One region of the Pseudarthrobacter sp. MOO13 genome, then DNA from elsewhere that is predicted to be linked to it. Evidence: riboswitches for the same ligand, from Rfam matches in the RefSeq annotation. Region 1 holds a riboswitch; each other region holds the start of a gene.

Region 1 (4,619 bases):
CTATGAGGCCACGCGGGAGGTCCGCACCGAGCCCGTCACCATCCAAACGCCCGTCAGCACCACGGTCGGCACCGCGTTCACCAAGCCCACGCCGCTGGTAGTTCCCATCCTGCGCGCCGGCCTGGGCATGCTGGAAGGCATGACCAAGCTGGTGCCCACCGCCGAGGTGGGCTTCCTGGGCATGGCCCGGGACGAGGAAACCCTGGACATCATCACGTATGCCGAGCGCCTCCCCGAGGACCTCACCGGCCGCCAGGTCTTCGTCCTGGACCCGATGCTGGCCACCGGCGGAACCCTGCGTGAGGCCATCAAGTTCCTCTTCAAGCGCGGCGCCTCCGACGTCACCTGCATCTGCCTGCTGGCAGCCCCGGAGGGCCTGGCCAAGCTGGAGGAGGAACTGGGCGACGCGAACGTGCACATCGTCCTGGCCTCCATCGACGAGAAGCTCAACGAGAAGTCCTACATTGTTCCCGGCCTCGGCGACGCCGGCGACCGCCTGTACGGGATCGCCGGGTAGGTTCCACCCTTTTTCAAAACCGTTCCCGCCGCTAGCCTGTGCGGATGGACTGGAAACTAGAACTCGTCTTTGTCCCTGTATCCGATGTGGACCGCGCCAAGGATTTCTATGTTAACAAGGTTGGCTTCAACGCCGACTACGACGAACGCCCGTCGGAGTCGATCCGCTTCGTGCAGTTGACGCCACCCGGCTCCGCCTGCTCCATCTGCATCGGCGAAGGGCTCACCGACGCTCCGCCCGGCACAGGATCCAACCTCCAGCTGGTGGTCAGCGACATCGAGGCTGCCCACCGCCAGCTCAAGGGCAACGGCGTGGACGTCAGCGACGTGGATGTGCAGCAGTGGGGCCACTTCCTGTACTTCGCCGATCCGGACGGCAACAAGTGGTCTGTCCAGTACATCCCCTGGCGGAACGCCGGGCCGGGCGACGTCCAGGGCGCCGGTTAACGCAAACCGCGGGCCGCATCGACATGATGCGGCCCGCGGTTTGCGTTGCGCCCGGTGCTGGTGGTGCCTAGTACCAGTTGTGTGCCAGGTGGAAGTTCAACGCGCCGCAGGGCGAGGCGTAGCTCTTCTTGATGTAGTCCAGGCCCCAGTTGATCTGCGTGCGGTAGTTGGTTAGGTAGTCGGCGCCTGCGCTGGCCATCTTCTCCGCCGGCAGCGACTGGACGATGCCGTACGCGCCGCTGCTGGCGTTGGTGGCGGTGGTGGTCCAATCGGATTCCTTGGTCCACAGCGTCTGCAGGCACTGCATCTGGTCCGGTCCCCAGCCAAAGGAGGACAGCTGGCTGGCGGCGTAGGCCTGGGCGCCCGCGGGATCGTTGACCGCGACGGCGGGAGCAGGCTCAGGCGCGGGGGCCGGCGCAGGTGCGGGTGCTTCAGCCGGCGGGGCGGCGGGAGCGGGCGCGGGGGCCGGCTCCGCGGCCTGCGGTGCCACGCTGATGGCGGAAGGAGCAGGATTCGCGGCCGGGTTGGACCGGATTTCGCTCTTCTCGATGCTCATCTGGGCATCCGCCGCCGACGTGGAAGCGCTTGACCCGGTGGACGACGCCTGGGTCATGCTGTTGGTCGCCTGGCCTGCCGCGCCAACGCCAACCAGCACCGCGCATGATGCAGCGAGGACCGCAACACGCCGGCCCACGGTGGTCTTTTTGGCGGGCTGGGGTTTGGCCCGATGTTTTGCCTTGGTTTGCAGGCATGGTTTTGCCATGGATTTAGACATGATTGATCGCCTCTCACACCTGCGGAGTTAGCTGTCGGGTTCGGATGAGGGCATCCGGCCGCACGGAAAAAACACGTGCTGGCTTAACCCCAAGGGCAATCATTGCCCGGGACGGTGGGTCCCCCGCCTCTGCCGTTGCTCAAGCGGAATCCGGGAAGCGGCAGAGCTTGGCGTCAACCCGGGATATGCGGCCCGAACGGGGACCGCACCCAATCGACGGTACAGGAAGATTGCGCATTAGTCACATTTGGGTAACGGAAGTCACGAATCATGGCGCGTCGATTTGCTGCAGGCGGATCCCCGGCGCCGGGTTATCCCGCCAGGATATAGACCGTGGTCCCGCCAATGTTTTGCGCCGGGAACGTGGACTCCACCCACTGTGCAATCCGGGTGGAGGCGTCAGAGCCGCTGCTGGACATCATGGTCCCGCCGGCAATGAAGTAGTGGATCCGGCCTTGGGAGACCAGCGCTTGGAACTGTTCCAGCGTGGGGGAGGGGTCGGTGCCGTTGAAGCCGCCCACGGCCATCACCGGCAGTTCCGTGGCCAGTTGGTAACCTGCGGCATTGTTCGAACCGACTACTGCCGCTGCCCAGGTGTAGTTTGAGGCACCGTCCTTCAACGCGGCCACGAGCCCGGCCGACGGCGTGGGCGCACCCAGAAGGCCGGCCATCCCGCCGGCGCGGCCACCGGTGGCACCCTGACCGCCCTGCGCTGCCCCGCCCTGGCCGGCCCCCTGGCCTTGTCCGCCCTGGCCGGCACCCTGGCCTTGTCCGGCCTGGCCGTTGAACTGCCGGGACGTGCCGCCCGCGCCAAACCCGCCGGTCCGGTTTCCGCCGAACCCGCCCGGGCCGCCGAACGACGGCGCCGGTCCGGCGCTGACAATGGCCCCGCTGTGCGCCGTCGCCGCCGTCGACATGGAGAAGGCCAGCGGGCCGGCGAGCGATGCCGCAATGGCGAGCGCCGTCGTCGTCCGTTGCACGGAGCGCAGGCGGATGAACCTGTTCAACCCTGTTCCTGCTGCGGCCGCAAGGCCTGCCGCCAGCACCACCCAGCGCAGCCACGGGCCGTAGGCGGATGTGGTTCCCAGCAGGGTGAATGCCATCAGGGGCTGCCGCGGCCACTGCGGCGGCCAGGAAGACCGCCGCGGCGGCCTGCCGCCGGTGCTGCCAGAGAAGTACCGGGCCCAGGCCGGCCAGGGCTGCGATCCCCGGTGCCAATGCCACCGCGTAGTAGGGGTGGATGATGCCCGCCATGAAACTGAAGACCAGGCCGGTCACCAGGACCCAGGAACCCCAGATGAGCACCGACGCCCGGACGGCGTCAGTCCGCGGCGCCCGGCGTCCCACCCACAGCAGGCCGGCAGCAAGGATCAGTGCGGAGGGCAGCAGCCACGCGATCTGGCCGCCAAATTCGCTGTTGAACATCCGCAGCAGCCCCGGAACGCCCCAGCCGTTGGCGCCGCCCACGCTCCCTGTCTCGTCGCCTGTCAGCCGGCCCAGGCCGTTGTAGCCGAGGGTCAGTTCCAGGATGGAATTGTCCTGCGAACCACCAATGAACGGACGGTCCGCAGCCGGGATGAGCTCCACGACGGCCAGCCACCAGCCGGCCGCGGCAAGCATCGCGGCACCGGTGGCGAGCAGGTGCAGCAGCCGCCGACCCAGCCTGGCGGGTGCCGCGACCAGGTAGGCGAGGGCAAACCCGGGAACCACCAGCAGGACCTGCAGCTGCTTGGCAAGGAACCCGAAGCCCAGGAAAACCCCTGCCAGCAGGAGCCAGCGCAGCCTGTCCTCCTGCACGGAGCGGAGCACCGCATAGGCCGCGGCGGTCATGAGCAGCACCAGCAGGGCGTCCGGGTTGTTGAACCGGAACATCAGCGTGGCCACGGGCGTCAGTGCCAGCGCAACGGCGGCCAGCAGCCCTGCCCGGTGGGCGAGGCGCGGGTCACCGGTGGCCGGTGCCGCGGCCCGCCGGACAGCCAGGTACAGCAGCCAGGCGGTGCCGACGCCCATCAGGGCTTCAGGAACCAGGATGCTCCAGGAGCTCAGGCCGAAAATCCGGACCGACAACCCCATGATCCACAGGGACGCCGGTGGCTTGTCCACCGTGATGGAGTTGGCGGCGTCCGAGGAACCGAAGAACCAGGCCGCCCAGTCCTGCGATCCGGCCTGGGCGGCGGCGGAGTAGAAAGCGTTGGCCCAGCCCGATGCCCCGAGGTTCCACAGGTACAGCACGGCGGTAGCTGCCAGCACGGCTGCCAGTTCCAGGCGGTGCCGGAGGGCCGGGGGCTCCCGCCGCACGCCGGCCGCGGCAGCAGGGCTGGAGGCAGCAGGGCCGGGGGCAGCGGGAGCGGAGGGAGCCTGCACCGGAGTGGAGTTAGATCTGGCCATGGGGTCCTACTTGGTGAGTTGGTACACCGTGGAGTTACCCACGGTTTGGGCCTGGAAGTTGGCTTGCACCCAGGCGGCCACCTCGGAGTTGCCGCCCCGGCCGCCCATGCCGCCGCCCATGCCGCCTTCGATGAAGTAGCTGATCTCACCCCTGGCCACCATGGCCTGGAACTCGGCGAGCGTGGGATAGGGGTCGCCGCCGTTCCAGCCGCCCAGGGCAATGACGCTGGTGTTCGTGGCCAGTTCCAGGCTGGCGGCCTGGCTGGCCCCGGAGACAATCGCCGACCACTTCGTGGTGGTGCCGGTGAGCAGTGCGGTCACGGCTGCATCGGCGGTGCCTTCGCCGGGACCACCCGCCCCGCCAGCTCCGGGGGCCCCGGTGAAGCCGCCGGCTCCGTTCGCGGGATCAAAACCGCCGGCACCGGCTGCCGCATCCGTTCCGTCGGTCCGGTCGCCACGGAGCGCGGCGTCGTCCCGGAAGCCGGCAGCCCTG
Region 2 (4,619 bases), 790 kb from region 1:
TGCGGACCATCGCGTCGTGGCCGGCCTCGACGGTGAGCAGGGGGTGCGGCGGAAGTTCACGTGCCGCCACCGGGGAGGCCACTACAGGCAGCCCGGCGGCAAGGGCCTCAAGCACGGAGTTTCGGATGCCTACGCCGTGTTCGTCGGGGAAGACGGCGACGTCGGCCCCGTTGAAGACATCCGGGAGTGAGGGCACGTTGGCCAGGATTTCGATGTGTGGACCGGCCAGCGCCTGGACTGCCGCCGTGGGTTGCCGCCCGGCGATGACGAACCGTGCCTCCGGGACCTCCCGCCACACGAGGGGAGCGATACGGGTGGCCAGGACCGTTGCGCTGTCCACGTTGGGGGCGTAGTTGAGGCTGCCCGCGAAGCAGACCACCGGCGCCTTCCGGTCCGGACGCGGCCCCGCGGCCACGCTGGTTCCGTTGGGGATGCTTTTCACGGACCGGCCGAGCTTCGCGGACCAGGCTGCAGCGTCCTGTGCCCCGACGGTCAGCAGCCGCGCCCTGGCGGGCAGCGACCGTTCCGCCCGTTCGGCGAGGTGCTCGCGCAGCCGGTAGGCCGGCCGGAGGGAGCGGGCAATATCCGTGTCCATGGCGGCCCGGATGGACCAAGGGTCCACCGTTTGCAGCACCACGGGACCGGCCACATGATGCGAAAGGAAGAGGGCGTGCGGGCCATGGATGAGGGTGGCCTCACTGCTGCCGGACAGGGTGGCTGCCGCTGCCCGCGCTGACGGCGTGGAGCGCCGGTGCTTTCCCAGGCCGGCGAGGCCGCCGAAGGAGCGGACAAATGCGGCGGGGTCGTCCCGCGGGGCTATTTCGTGGACGGTTTCGCAGCGGGCCCGGACCTCCGCCGGAACCGGGACAGGGCCGGAAAACGTCAGCAGCGTGACGGCAACATCCGCGGGAAGGTGAAGGATCACTTCGTACGGGATCATGGAGCTTCCATCACCGAGTTGCGGGTCCCGGTTTGGCACGCTTTCCGTCACGTACAGGAGCTTCATTGCAAGAGTGTACTGGATCACACTCGGGTGGCAGGGTTGCTCTGGGCAACTTTGTGGGGAACCGCAGGAAGCCAAAAAGGGCGACGGCGGGAAGTCCCGCCGTCGCCCTTTCCAAGGGGGGCGCGTGGCCGGCTACTGCCAGGCGCGGACGTAGTCCACCAGGAGTTGGGACTGCGGGCCGTACACCGGGTTCGTCGATGAAGCGCCGACGTTCAGCACGATGTACTGCGGGGCGTTTCCGTCGTCCGTGGGGTAGGACTTGACCTTCACGCCGTCGAAGTAGACGTCCGACGAGTTGGCCATCCGGTGCAAGCCGAAGGTGTGGTATTCGTTGGCCCAGTTGCCGCCAACGCCACCCTGGTTGTGTGACCCGGAGCCGGAGTGGTAATTCACGGTCATCTTGCCCTGGAGGACCTCCGCGATGTCGTTCTCGCCGGTGGCGGGCCAGGACTGCCCGGTGGTCCAGAACGCGGGCCAGTTATAGAGGCCGTTGGCGTTGCCGGGGAACCTGATGCGGGCCTCGACGTACCCGGTGGTGAACTGGTACCCGGTGCCCGCTCCACCCTTCGGGTTCGTGGAGACCAAGGACCCGGAAGACGAGGAGGCAAGGCTAAGGGCCAGGTTGCCGTTGGCCACGGAGACGTTGGCTGGGTTGGTGGCCACCTTGTTCATGGTTCCGCAGTTGGGGGAGAACCAGCAGTTGGACCACTTACCGCCGTCCAGGCCTGAACCGTTGAACTCGTCAGCGAAGGTCATGGTCCAGTTTCCGGGGACCCCTGCGGGCATGGGCGTCCCGCTGTTGGCCAGCGGTGCCGAGGCTGGTGCCACGGCGATGGGGGACTGCGGTGCAGGAGCCGCAGCGGCCGGAGCCGGGGCGGGTGCCGCGGGAGCCGGCGCCTGGGCCGGAGCCTGCTCTGGTGCGGGTGCGGGCGCGGGTGCGGCTGCCGGTGCCGGGGCGGGCGCCGGAGCGGACTGGACTGCGGCCGACGGGGTGGGCTGGACCTGTACCTCGCTGCCGGCCCCGGCGGCGCTGGCCACCCGGGATACGTCGGCAGCTTCATTGCCGTTGGCGACGCCGAGGCCAAGGGAGGCTGCGCCGAGGACGGCTGCTGCCAGGCCGGCGGCCAAGGGCAGGCGGCGGGAATCTCTGGATGTCAAGAACTGACGGAGCCCGGCCGATGGGGTCTCATTCTGATGACGGCGGGCGCGTTTGGCGCTCAATTTGCGGGATGCGGGCATGGGGAATTTACCTCTCAACGCCGGCGGGGTTAGCTGTCGGGTTCGAATGCTGCCATTCGGCCGCGGATCGCGGCTTCACCCCGAGGGCAGGCGGGAGCCATACCCGTGACACTTGGGTCCCCCGCCTCTGCCTTGGAACCTGAGGGATCGCGGAAGCGGCAGAGTTGGGCGTCTTCCGGGATTGGGGCCGGCTGGGGCGGCCCACCCGAAGACCGTACACGAAAATCCCTGCGGAATCACAATTGGGTAACGGAAGCGGCGCGGTGGGCGTGGCGTCCCGCGGTGCACCCGCATAGACGTCTATTGGCGAACGGCACACTCCTGCGTTTTCCACATAGGTGTCCGGTCAGGCTGCTCCTGCCACATCACGCGGCTAGCCTTGAGTCAAGCGCGAATCGCCTATCAGGTCCAGATGCACTAGGATATTGAAGTCTGTGCTGCGTCCTGCCTCCGTATTGGTGGCAAGGCACTGTGCAGAATCGCAAATGAACCTCCTGTTACGGAAATGCCGTAACCGCTTAGCCCAAAGGAGGTGGGTTCACATATGCGTCCTTACGAATTGATGGTAATCATCGACCCCGAGGTCGAAGAGCGTACCGTTGAGCCGTCGCTTCAGAAGTTCCTGAACGTCATCACCAACGATGGTGGAACCATCGAAAAGGTTGACATCTGGGGCCGTCGCCGTCTGGCTTACGAGATCAAGAAGAAGTCCGAAGGTATCTACGCCGTGGTGAATTTCACCGCCAAGCCGGAAACCGCCAAGGAACTTGACCGCCAGCTGTCTCTTAACGAGACCATCATGCGCACCAAGATCACCCGCCCCGAAGAGCAGAAGGTTGTTGCTGAGTAATCAGCACCAAAATTCATTCTTTACCCCGCAGGAACGCACTCTTCACCCAGGATCGAACAAGGAGGCAGTAGATGGCAGGCGAGACCACCATTACGGTCATCGGTAACCTCACCAATGACCCGGAATTGCGGTTCACACCGTCCGGTTCCGCAGTAGCGAACTTCACCATCGCTTCCACCCCCCGCACCTTTGATCGACAGTCCAACGAGTGGAAGGACGGGGAGACCCTGTTCCTCCGCGCCGCGGTCTGGCGTGAAGCTGCCGAGAACGTCGCCGAATCCCTGACCAAGGGCATGCGCGTGATCGTCACCGGCCGCTTGAAGAGCCGTTCCTACGAAACAAAAGAAGGCGAAAAGCGCACCGTCATCGAGCTTGAGGTCGACGAAATCGGCCCCAGCCTGCGCTACGCCAACGCCAAGGTCAACCGCACCCAGCGCTCCGGCGGACAGGGTGGGGGCGGCGGCAACGGCGGCGGTGGCTTCGGAGGCGGCAACCCTGGTGGAAACCAGGGCGGCAACTCCGGTGGAGGCTGGGGCGGCGGCAACCAGCAGGCTGCACAGGACGATCCCTGGGCCACGCCCGGCGTGTCCAATGCAGGCGGCTGGGGCAACGGCCCCGATTCCGAACCTCCCTTCTAAAACCCAAACAACGGCCCGATGCCGGGAATGCCCGGGAGCCGCAAGGCACCCAAGGTTTTGCCGCCGTCGGACCACCACCATCCCGTGGATCAATATCCACGGGCTCCCTAGAATAGGAGCTCCACGATGGCTAAGGCTGAACTCCGTAAGCCCAAACCAAAGTCCAACCCCTTGAAGGCCGCTGACATCACTGTCATCGACTACAAGGACGTAGCATTGCTGCGCAAGTTCATCTCCGACCGCGGAAAGATCCGCGCCCGTCGCGTCACTGGCGTCACGGTGCAGGAACAGCGCAAGATCGCCCAGGCAATCAAGAACGCCCGCGAAGTTGCTCTGCTGCCTTACTCCGGCGCTGGCCGCGGCTAAGGAAGGGATTAACTAACATGGCAAAGCTCATTCTGACCCACGAAGTAACCGGTCTCGGTGCTGCTGGCGATGTTGTCGAGGTCAAGGACGGTTACGCACGTAACTTCCTGCTGCCCCGCGGCTTCGCCCTGACCTGGACCAAGGGTGGCGAGAAGCAGGTTGAGTCCATCAAGGCTGCCCGCGCCGCCCGTGCGCACGCTTCTGTTGAAGCTGCACAGGCACAGGCCCAGGCTCTGTCCTCCAAGAAGGTCAAGCTCGAGGTGAAGGCCGGCGAGTCCGGTCGTCTCTTCGGCACCGTCAAGCCTGCTGATGTCGCTGCCGCAGTCGAGGCTGCCGGCCTCGGTGCCATCGACAAGCGCAACGTTGAACTGCCGAACCACATCAAGTCTGTCGGTTCGTACACGGCCAACGTCCGCCTGCACGAGGATGTTTCCGCTGTCATCGACCTTGAGGTCGTTGCCGGAAAGTAGTTTCCGCACCGCAGTTCAATGGCCCCCGCCCGGGATTCCGGTGCGGGGGC
Region 3 (4,619 bases), 1.6 Mb from region 1:
TGCCCCGGCGGACTTCGGGACGTATACGACCTTTTGCGGGACCTGATCCGACGACAACAGGAGGGTGGCAACCGGAGACCCGGCTGCCACCCTCCTGTTGGGAGCAGGCTTTACTGCGCGAAGACTAGGCGACGCGGACCACTGAGTAGCCGCTGAGCCAGCTGATGGAGTGCACCTGCGTGGTGTAGCCGTTGACGCCGCCACTCACAACCTGGCCGTTGCCGGCGTAAACGCCCACGTGGCCCGAGGTGATGATGAGGTCGCCGGGTGCCGGGCTCCCGACCACGCTGCCGTACTGGAAGAACTGCGTGGGAGCCAGGTCGCCGACGCTCTTGCCGACGGAGCGCAGGGCTTTTTCAACCATGGCGGTGCAGTCCTGGCTCACGCCGACCTGGCCGTAGGCGGAGGCCAGGATGGCAGCACCGGTCCCGCTCCCGGTGGTGGACGCCACCGGCGTTGCTGATGCGTAGGACATGTTCATGCCGGTGTTCGCCGGTGCGGTGGCGGCTGCCGCCTGGACGGGGGCCGCTGCCGGCGCAGGTGCTGCCACGTAGCCGGCGCCGGGGATCTGGATCTGGTCACCGGGGTAGATGATGGACGACAATCCCAGGCCGTTGGCAGCCAGGAGGTCATTGAGGCTGACTCCGTACGCGGCCGAAATCGCGCCGAGGGTGTCCCCGGAAACGACGGTGTGGACGGTTGCTGCCGCGGCTGCCGGAGCAGTTGCAGGAGCTGCGGCGGCCTGGACGCTGGCCTGCTCAGTGGTGTCCGCGCCCGTCACGCCCGCATGGGCCGGGGCGCCGACGCCGAACGCGATGCCGGACGCGGCGGCAACAGCGAGGGCCGGACGGCCAAACGAACGGGCCTGTGATTTGGCCGTCACGGCGAGTCCCTCGAGCGCAATGGAGCGGGCCGGGGTCGCGCGGTGGCGGGCAGTGCTGAGATTCTTTGACACGATTGATCGCCTCTCCCATGCCTGCGGGGTGAGCTGTCGGGTTCGGGTTGGAGATACCCGGCCGAACATATCTCCGCGGTGGGCGGAGGAGCTGTCCGACTTAACCCCAAGACCTGAAAGGTCGTGGAAACTTGGTTCCCCCGTCCCTGCCAGCATGAATGCGGTTGAATCCCGGTATCAGCGGCAGGGCTCGGCAAACTGATGGGAGTGTCCCGTTTGGGGAGGGACACCAGAAGACCATAACCCGCCGACCCTCCCATTGTCACGTTTAGATAACATGCGAGGTTCTTCTCTCGTATTCAACCAACGATTGGATGGGTCCGATCCACCCACGCCGGGCTCCCGCCGGTCCGGCACCGGACCAAACGGGTAACAAAGCAGGCACGGCCGCCTTTCCGCTCCGGCGTGCCGCCGGTATGCTTCGGGACTATGCCCCTGTTCGTGACCATGCCCACGTCCCCGCTGGTGGGGGGACTGCTCGCCATCGCAGTGGCAGCGGCCACGGTCCTGCCGGCCACTGCAGACGAGCCTGCACCTCCCGGTGGGTATCCGTCCTGGGCTGACGTGCAGCAGGCGCAGTCTTCCGAGGCAGCGAAAGCGGCAGAGATCACCACCATCAATGGGTTCCTGGACGGCCTCCAGACCCAGGCTGAAGCCGCCGGTAACACGGCGGTCCGGGCATCGGCCGACTACGCCGCAGCCGACGCCGGGCTGCAAGCGGCATCGGTAAGGCTGGATTCATTGTCCGCCCGGGCTGCCCGCGCCAACGACGAACTGGCCCGGCATCGCAAGGAAATCGGAGCGCTTGCCGTCCAGGCGTACAAGACGGGCGGGACCAATACCGGATTCTTCGTGGCCCTTGATGCCCTGCGGAACAACAGCGTCCAAGGGCTCAACCTCGTCCAGCTGGTGGGCGACAAGACTGCTGCTCTGGTGGAGAAAGCTGCGGCTGCCGGAAAAGTTGCCGCATCACTGGCAGAGCAGGAAAAAGTGGCCCGCACTGAGCGGGAACGACTGTCCGGGGAAGCAAAAGCCAAACTGGATGCAGCCCGCTCCGCCCAGGATGCGCTTGCCCGGCAGGTAAATGACGAACAGCAGCACAGCACCGAACTGACCGCCCAGCTTGCCTCGCTGAAGGGAACGACGGCGGCACTTGAGGGGGAGTATCGCCAGGGCCAGGCGGCGCTGGCTGCCTATGAAGCGGCCCAGGAGGCCAAGCGCGCCGCTGCGGCGCAGCAGGCCCGCCGGCAGGCCGAAGCCGCGGCGCAGGCTGCCGCGGCCGCAGCCAGGCAGCCCAAACCCGCGGCTGCAGCTCCGGCCGGCAACGCGGCGGTACCGGCCCCGCCGGCCGGCCCGGTTCCCGGCAGTCCGCCGCAGCCGGCCGTGCCCGGCCCGCCGCCCGTCGTCGTTCCCTCCGTCCCGGGCGGTGCCGTCAATGATCCTGCCGGCGCCAAGGCCTATGCCTCAGGACGCCTGGGTGCCCTCGGCTGGGGCGCCGACCAGTTCCAGTGCCTGTCCCAGCTGTGGACCAAGGAATCCGGCTGGCTGACCACGGCCACGAATGCCTCATCCGGGGCCTATGGCATAGCCCAGGCCCTGCCGCCGGGAAAGTACGCCAGCGCCGGAAGCGACTGGCTGACGAGTTACCGGACGCAGATTGACTGGGGGCTCGGCTACATCCGCGACCGCTACGGGTCCCCGTGCGGCGCCTGGAGCCATTCCGTCGCCCTGAACTGGTACTGACTGACGCGCTAGGCTTTCCGCATGCCAGATTTCGAACGGTTCAGGGTGCTGCTCGAAGAGGAACGGGCCCGGAGGTTGGCCCTGTTGCCGGCGCTGCGGGCTGATATCGACGCGGCCAACGCGGCCCGGCAGGACTCCAACGTCGATGACGAACACGATCCCGAGGGCGCCACGATCGCCTTCGAACTGTCGCAGGCGTCGGCATTGTTGAAGCAGAGTTCAGCCGGGCTGGACCAAGTGGAGGCAGCCCTGGAGCGGCTGGCCAACGGCACCTATGGAACCTGTGCGGTCTGCGGCGAGCCCATTGCGGCCGGCAGGCTCGAGGCGCGGCCCTGGACCCCATTCTGTATCCTTCATGCCTCTGCGGGGCGGGGGCGGTGACCGAGGTGCCCGACGTCGCGGCTGCTGCTGAATTTATCGACCGGACCCTTCAGAACGAGGGTGCCTGGTACCGGGCCGACGAGGTGGGCTACCGGCTGGGCGGAGCCCTGGCCTCCTACGGGTCTTCGATCGGCGCAGTCCGCGGCACAGTCCGGGACGCCCTTAGGAAGTTCAAGGACATGGGCCATGACACCACGGTCATGCTGGCCTCCGCCCTGTGGGGCCAGCCGAAACCAGGCTCGCAGCCGGTCTTCGAACGCCGGCTGGCCGCCGTTGTCCTGCTGCAAACAAAGGTGCAGGTGCTGCGGCATTCGGACCTCACCCGGCTGGAGGGCTTTCTCCGGTCGGCCCAGGCGGCAGAGCTGGCCGGGCCTTTGGTCTCCGACGTCCTGGTGCCCTTGCTGGCCGGCTTGGACCACCGAGACCGCCAGCGGGCCGCGGCTGTCCTGGCGCGCTGGCGCGCAGACCCTGAATCCCAACTCCAAACGGCAGCACGCCTCCTGGAGAAAGAGTTGACACAATGACCTGCAAGCCACAGAGGAGAGCCCATGAGTGAAGCGTTTGACCTGGAACGATTCGTCGCCGCCCAAGACAGTGGGGGAACCTACCGAAGCGCGCTTGGCGAATTGCAGCTCGGCAACAAGACCGGGCACTGGATGTGGTTCATTTTCCCCCAAGTTGCCGGGTTGGGGCAGAGCGCCACGTCGCGGACTTACGCCATCTCGTCCCTGGCAGAGGCACGGGCCTACCTGGACCACCCCGTCCTGGGCCCGCGCCTTCTTGAGTGTGCCTTGGCTCTCACCACGCATTCCGGCCGTTCGGCGTCGGACATCCTTGGCGGAATCGATACGCAGAAGCTCCGTTCGTCCATGACACTGTTTCTCCGGGCCGCGCCCGGAGAAACAGTGTTCAAGACGGTCCTGGCCCAATTTTTTGATGGCGAGCCGGATCCTGCCACGGATGAGCTCCTGGCCGGCCAGGAGGTCGCCGAATAACCGGAGGGCCCGCCGTGTTGGGCGGCCGGGAGCCTAGGGCGTGGGGCTGCCGCCGTTGACATTCAGTGTCTCGCCGACCACGTAGCTGGACTCGGGTGAGGCCAGGAAGACGTAGGCGGGGGCCAGTTCAGCGGGCTGGCCGGCACGGCCCAGGGGAGTGGATTGGCCGAACTCGGGCAATTCTTCCTTGGGCTGGCCGCTGCTGACCTGCAGCGGAGTCCAGATGGGCCCGGGCGCCACCGCGTTGACCCGGATTCCCTTGGGCGCAAGCTGTTGAGCCAGGCCCTTGGTGAAGTTGTTGATGCTGGCCTTGGTGGTGGCATAGTCCACCAGGGTCGGCGACGGGTTGTAGGCCTGGATGGACGTGGTGTTGATGATGGTGGAGCCGGCGGGCATGTGCGGCACGGCAGCCTTCGTGACCCAGAACATGGCGTAGACGTTGGTCTTGAGCGTGTGGTCGAACTGCTCATCCGAAATGTCCTGCAGATCCTCCTGTGCAACCTGCTTTCCGGCGTTGTTGACCAAGACGTCAACCCCGCCCAGCA
Region 4 (4,619 bases), 160 kb from region 1:
CGCATAGTGCGGCATGTCCTGGAGTGCCAGGATGTCCTGGTCGAGCCTGCGGCCGAGGGCCATGCGCAGCGGCACGGGCCCTCCCGGGATCGGGGTGGCCGCATCGAACGCAGCCTGCCGGGCTTCTTCCCAGGTGTGCGCCAGGTGGTGCCCGCTGGTTTCAGCCTCCGGTTCCGTGGTTTCCGGTCCAGGTGTTTCGTGCCCGGCGGTCCCCTGTGGTGCTTCGGGCTCGTCGGCAGGTGGGACCTCCGGCCAGTCGCGGGGTTCTGCCGTCATTCGCCGGGGGTCCCGGCGGCAGCTTCATTCTCGTAGTCGGCAGCCAGGGACCGTGCCACGGCCATCGCCGCTTCCATGGACACCGTGTCCATTTCCCTGCCCGGTGCGGCAGCCAGCCCCGCGGCGAATCCTGCGATGAACGTGGTGAGTGGAGCAGCCGGCCGGACCACGGCGTGGGCTGCGACGCCGGCAAGGGACAGCACTGCGTTCACGTCCACCTGGACGTCCTCCAGCTTGTATGCCTGGAGCAGGGCCCTGCACCATTCCTCCAGCGTCTCGTCCTGGCTTTTCACGACTTGCCTCCCACGTTGGCTCCGCACGTTTTGGTCAAAGTCTTCACGCTGGCTCCCGGCGGCGATCCCCAGCGTGGCAGCATCACCCCACGTATCCACGTCGGCAGTGGACCCGGCTGGGACTGTGACAAGCTGCACGTCCAGATTAGCAAGGAGGGACCTCACGGAGCCGTTGACCAGGGCGTCCCGGCGGGACAACTCACCGCACGATCTTTTTAACTCATCAGTGTTATATATGGCTGCCAGCGGCTGTTCCCTGCCGTCGGCCGAGCGGGCCACGGCGCCCCGGCCATCGCCCGCAGCTGCCACCGCGTCCCGGAGCATCGCCACCGCCCGGGCTGCCAGCGGCATGTCGCAGGCGAGAACCAGAGTGAAGGGCGCCCCTCCCCCAAAGGTGGCAAGGGCATCTAGGCCGGCTGAGATCCCGGCGGCAGGACCGGCAAACCTCGGCTCCTCCCGGCAGGACAGGACGCCTGGCGGCAGGGCCTGGGCGGGCCCGGCCTCATCGGCAGCCCCGCGGGACGGAGGGCCGCCGGCGGAAACGTCGCCCACAACAACCGTACGGCGGGCACCGGCAGCGGCGTCAAGGGTCCATGCCAGGAGGGTTCTTCCCCGGAGGACCAACGATTGCTTGGGTACTCCACCCAGCCGTGATGACCGGCCGCCCGCCAGGATCAGGGCGTCAAAGATCAACGGGTCCGTTTGCACCCACCCAGCCTAGCGAACAGCAACCGGCCTGGAAGCCGCTTGTCAGGCGGCGCGCTCGGGAAGCAGGAATGGATCCCAGGCGGGGGTTGGCTTCTCCAGTTCCTTGATCTGCCAGATGGTTCCGTGCGGCGGCTCCGGCACGAAGCGCAGGGTCCATCCCATCTCGCCGGGGGTATGGTCACCCTTGACGTTGTTGCACCGCAGGCAGGCAGCCACGAGATTCTCCCAGGAATCGGCTCCGCCCCGCGATTTTGGGTGGACATGGTCGATTGTGTGCGCTGCCTTTCCGCAATATGCACACTTGTGCCCGTCACGTCGAAGCACACCACGGCGGCTGACGGCCGTTGAGTGGTTGTACCGCGGGCGGATGTAGCGGTTGAGGAGGATCACGGACGGGCGGCCCAGGACGTCAGTGGGGCCCACCACGGGATCATCCCCCTCGGCCACCACGCTCGCCTTGCCTGTGAGCACAAGCACCAGCGCCCGGCGGAAGGTGATAACCGCCAGCGGTTCATATCCAGCATTCAGAACGAGAGTGCGCATGCACGTACCTCTTCACGGCCGCACCCGTCAGGGGCACGAGGGCCGGCTGCCCTCGGCATGTCCGGGCTATGGATCGACATCACAAGAGTAAACAGAGAATTGCAATATCAGGTAATCGGTATACGCGGAGGCCGGATCCCCACCCCGGTGGCGGGAGCCGGGATGCACGCAGAATGGCGGGAGTTAAACGGGAAAAGACCCCCGCCTCAAGGGCAGGGGTCCTTCCGGGCACATCTTATGCGGCGCCGCGTGCGGCGGGCGGCAGTGGTTACCGAACGTGGATGAAGACCGGTCCGGAGCCAACGTTGGCGCTGAACACAACGGTGTCGTTGCCGTTGAAGCCGCCGTGGACGGCCATCCCGTTTCCGGCGTAGACGGCGATGTGGGCCATTCCTCCGCCACCGTCGGCGTAGTAGATGAGGTCGCCGGGCTGGGCCTGGGATGCGGACACCCTGTCACCCAATGACAGGTAACCGGCGGGCCAGTCGTGGAAGTGGATGCCGACGGCAGCCAGTGCGTTGGTCACCAGCATGGTGCAGTCCTGGTGTACGCCAAGCTGGGCGTAGGCAGCGGACAGGATGGCAGCACCCTTTCCGCTGGCGGAAACCTGGGCGGCGGGGGCAGCCGTGGCATCGGCAGTTGCAACCTTGGCAGTCACCTTGGGAGCGGCAACGGCCTGGGCAACGGGAGCGGGAGCGGCTTCCTGCACCGCAACCTCGGGCTCGGGAGCCGGTGCCGGAGTGGTGGTAACTGCCGGCTTTTCGAAGCTGATGGCAATGGTGGAAGCCGCTGAGATCGGAGCGTCGACGGCGGATTCAACTTCCATGGCGGATGCCGGAGCCGAGTCGCGCTTGACGTTGGTGTCGGCTGCGTTGGCTGCGATGCCGCTGGTCAGGACCAGGCCGGAAGCTGCAGCGATTACTGCAGCCTGGCGGCCCATGCCGCCGGCGTTGTCGCTGACAGCCTTGGCAATGATCGCGATCGAGTTGGTTTTGGTGACCTCGGCGCGGTGCCGTGCGGTAGCACGAGTCGTCATCAGTTCTCTCTTTCGTTTTCCTCTGGACCGCGGTGGCCTGTCCGAGGGGGTTGGATGCGCCGGCATCTTGGGGGTACGCCGGCGCGTCCCGAACGGGGATGTTGGTTTCTAGCGAAAAAGCTTTGGGCAAAGAAATAGCCCTTGGAGCGTGGAGCCCAAGAACTACTTGTTCAGGTGGTAGTACGTGGAAGTACCGGTGGCTGCGGGAGAGTGGAGCATGGTTCCCTGCGACGGGTTGAGCGCGCTGATCATCATGCCGTTGCCGACGTAGATGCCGACGTGTGCGCCGCCGTTCTGGACCACGAGGTCGCCCGGCTGGGGGGTGGAGGTGGGGGTCATGATGCTCCACGCGTTCGTGCGGGGAATGCTGATTCCAGCCTGCGCGTAGACCCACTGAACGAAGCCAGAGCAGTCCCAGCCGTTGGGGGTGGTGCCGCCCCAGACGTAGGGGTGGCCGATGCCGGTGTAGGCGATCGCGGCGATACCCGAGGTGGCTGCGGACGAAACGGCTTCCACTGCCTGTCCGGCCTTGGACGCCTCCTGGCCGGCAGTGGTGGCGGTGCGGTCCGCGGACGCGGTGGACTGGGTGCGCACGGTTTCCACCTTCGGGGCGGCGGTGGTCTTGACCGCCGGACGCTCGAAGGAAACGGTGGCCGTGGGGGCCGCGGTGACAGCAAGGGCGGTCTGCGCGGAACCGGACTCCGTGGAGGCCGAGATGCCGGCAGTGGTGTCCGCGGCGTTGGCCGGCAGGCCCATGCTCAGGATGAGGCCTGAAGCCGCTGCCACAACGGCAGCCTGGCGGCCCACGGTCCCGACATTGGCGCTTACGGCCTTGGACATGGCGTCCAAGGGGTTGGCGCGAACCGTTTGCGCACGGTGGCGCGCAGAATTATGGCGTGAAGACACGAAGGTAGCCTCTCCCAATGCCTGCGAGGTGAGCTGTCGGATTCGGATGGGAGTCACCCGGCCACTTCGCTTCCTGGGAAGCTCATGACTTAACCCCAAGGCCTTCCAGAACGCAGAAGGCCAAAATTGGTTCCCCCGCCCCTGCCAGACGATGAAATGCGAACGGACCTTGAGCGGTGGCAGAGTTAGGCAATCCACTCAAGAGCGTCAACTTCGGAAAAGTTGACGCGAGTTAGACGGTACAGCAGTTTTGCTTCAATGTCACATTCAGGTCACGGCGGGTCACGGCGATCTGGGAGTGCGCAATCAAACGGTTACAGCCAGCCCATCGGATCGACCACTTCGCCGTTGACCTGAACTTCGAAGTGCAGGTGGCAGCCGGTGGACGCCCCGGTGGTCCCGCTCAACGCCACGACTTCGCCGCGGGAGACCGTTTGGCCCACCTTGACGTTGAAGGACGAGAGGTGGTTGTACGTGGTCTCCAGGCCGTTGCCATGGTCGATCACCACCCGGTTTCCACCGCCGAACTGGTGCCAGCCGGCGAAGGTCACGGTTCCTGTTGCGGCTGCCAGGACGGACGTCCCGCACTGTGCCACAAAGTCCTGTCCGCGGTGGAAATCTCCGGTGCCGCCGGTGATTGGGCTGACCCGGTAGCCGAAGGGCGACGCGGTCACGAGGGATGCCAGCGGCGCGGCCAGGGTCCCGGCGGAAGCCGCACGCGTTACTGATCCGGCCGACTGGGCGCTCAGCAGTTGCTTCAGCTTCCCGTCGGGGTCCGCCTGCGTTACGACGGCTGAGCGGCTGAAGTCGATCTGGGCGCCTACATCCGCGGAAATCTGGGGCTGGGGGCTGACTGC

Evidence for each region. Region 1 has a riboswitch for cyclic di-AMP ahead of AC4EEO_RS15630 (aggregation-promoting factor C-terminal-like domain-containing protein). Riboswitches for the same ligand answer to the same signal wherever they lie in the genome.
Region 2: another riboswitch for cyclic di-AMP. It lies ahead of AC4EEO_RS19305 (glycoside hydrolase family 16 protein); the one in region 1 lies ahead of AC4EEO_RS15630 (aggregation-promoting factor C-terminal-like domain-containing protein).
Region 3: another riboswitch for cyclic di-AMP. It lies ahead of AC4EEO_RS08330 (C40 family peptidase); the one in region 1 lies ahead of AC4EEO_RS15630 (aggregation-promoting factor C-terminal-like domain-containing protein).
Region 4: another riboswitch for cyclic di-AMP. It lies ahead of AC4EEO_RS14975 (C40 family peptidase); the one in region 1 lies ahead of AC4EEO_RS15630 (aggregation-promoting factor C-terminal-like domain-containing protein).

The regions. Positions count from the first base shown of each region.
Region 1 covers NZ_CM177848.1:3,436,815-3,441,433, reverse strand. The annotation lists gene upp (uracil phosphoribosyltransferase) at 1-517, shown strand, start outside; gene AC4EEO_RS15635 (glyoxalase superfamily protein) at 562-963, shown strand; gene AC4EEO_RS15630 (aggregation-promoting factor C-terminal-like domain-containing protein) at 1,031-1,738, opposite strand; cyclic di-AMP (ydaO/yuaA leader) riboswitch at 1,744-1,904, opposite strand; partial or broken gene AC4EEO_RS15625 (glycosyltransferase family 39 protein) at 2,050-4,126, opposite strand; gene AC4EEO_RS15620 (glycosyltransferase family 39 protein) at 4,133-4,619, opposite strand, start outside.
Region 2 covers NZ_CM177848.1:4,222,597-4,227,215, forward strand. The annotation lists gene AC4EEO_RS19300 (glycosyltransferase) at 1-1,006, opposite strand, end outside; gene AC4EEO_RS19305 (glycoside hydrolase family 16 protein) at 1,139-2,164, opposite strand; cyclic di-AMP (ydaO/yuaA leader) riboswitch at 2,250-2,419, opposite strand; gene rpsF (30S ribosomal protein S6) at 2,790-3,095, shown strand; gene AC4EEO_RS19315 (single-stranded DNA-binding protein) at 3,167-3,733, shown strand; gene rpsR (30S ribosomal protein S18) at 3,860-4,099, shown strand; gene rplI (50S ribosomal protein L9) at 4,117-4,569, shown strand.
Region 3 covers NZ_CM177848.1:1,791,525-1,796,143, forward strand. The annotation lists gene AC4EEO_RS08325 (protein adenylyltransferase SelO) at 1-46, shown strand, start outside; gene AC4EEO_RS08330 (C40 family peptidase) at 125-955, opposite strand; cyclic di-AMP (ydaO/yuaA leader) riboswitch at 959-1,131, opposite strand; gene AC4EEO_RS08335 (coiled-coil domain-containing protein) at 1,385-2,698, shown strand; gene AC4EEO_RS08340 (TraR/DksA family transcriptional regulator) at 2,720-3,079, shown strand; gene AC4EEO_RS08345 (DNA alkylation repair protein) at 3,076-3,603, shown strand; gene AC4EEO_RS08350 (DUF1810 domain-containing protein) at 3,628-4,074, shown strand; gene AC4EEO_RS08355 (glucose 1-dehydrogenase) at 4,108-4,619, opposite strand, start outside.
Region 4 covers NZ_CM177848.1:3,278,843-3,283,461, forward strand. The annotation lists gene AC4EEO_RS14955 (molybdopterin molybdotransferase MoeA) at 1-276, opposite strand, end outside; gene AC4EEO_RS14960 (NTP transferase domain-containing protein) at 273-1,277, opposite strand; gene AC4EEO_RS14965 (HNH endonuclease) at 1,320-1,820, opposite strand; gene AC4EEO_RS14970 (NlpC/P60 family protein) at 2,089-2,856, opposite strand; gene AC4EEO_RS14975 (C40 family peptidase) at 3,019-3,696, opposite strand; cyclic di-AMP (ydaO/yuaA leader) riboswitch at 3,767-3,948, opposite strand; gene AC4EEO_RS14980 (M23 family metallopeptidase) at 4,077-4,619, opposite strand, start outside.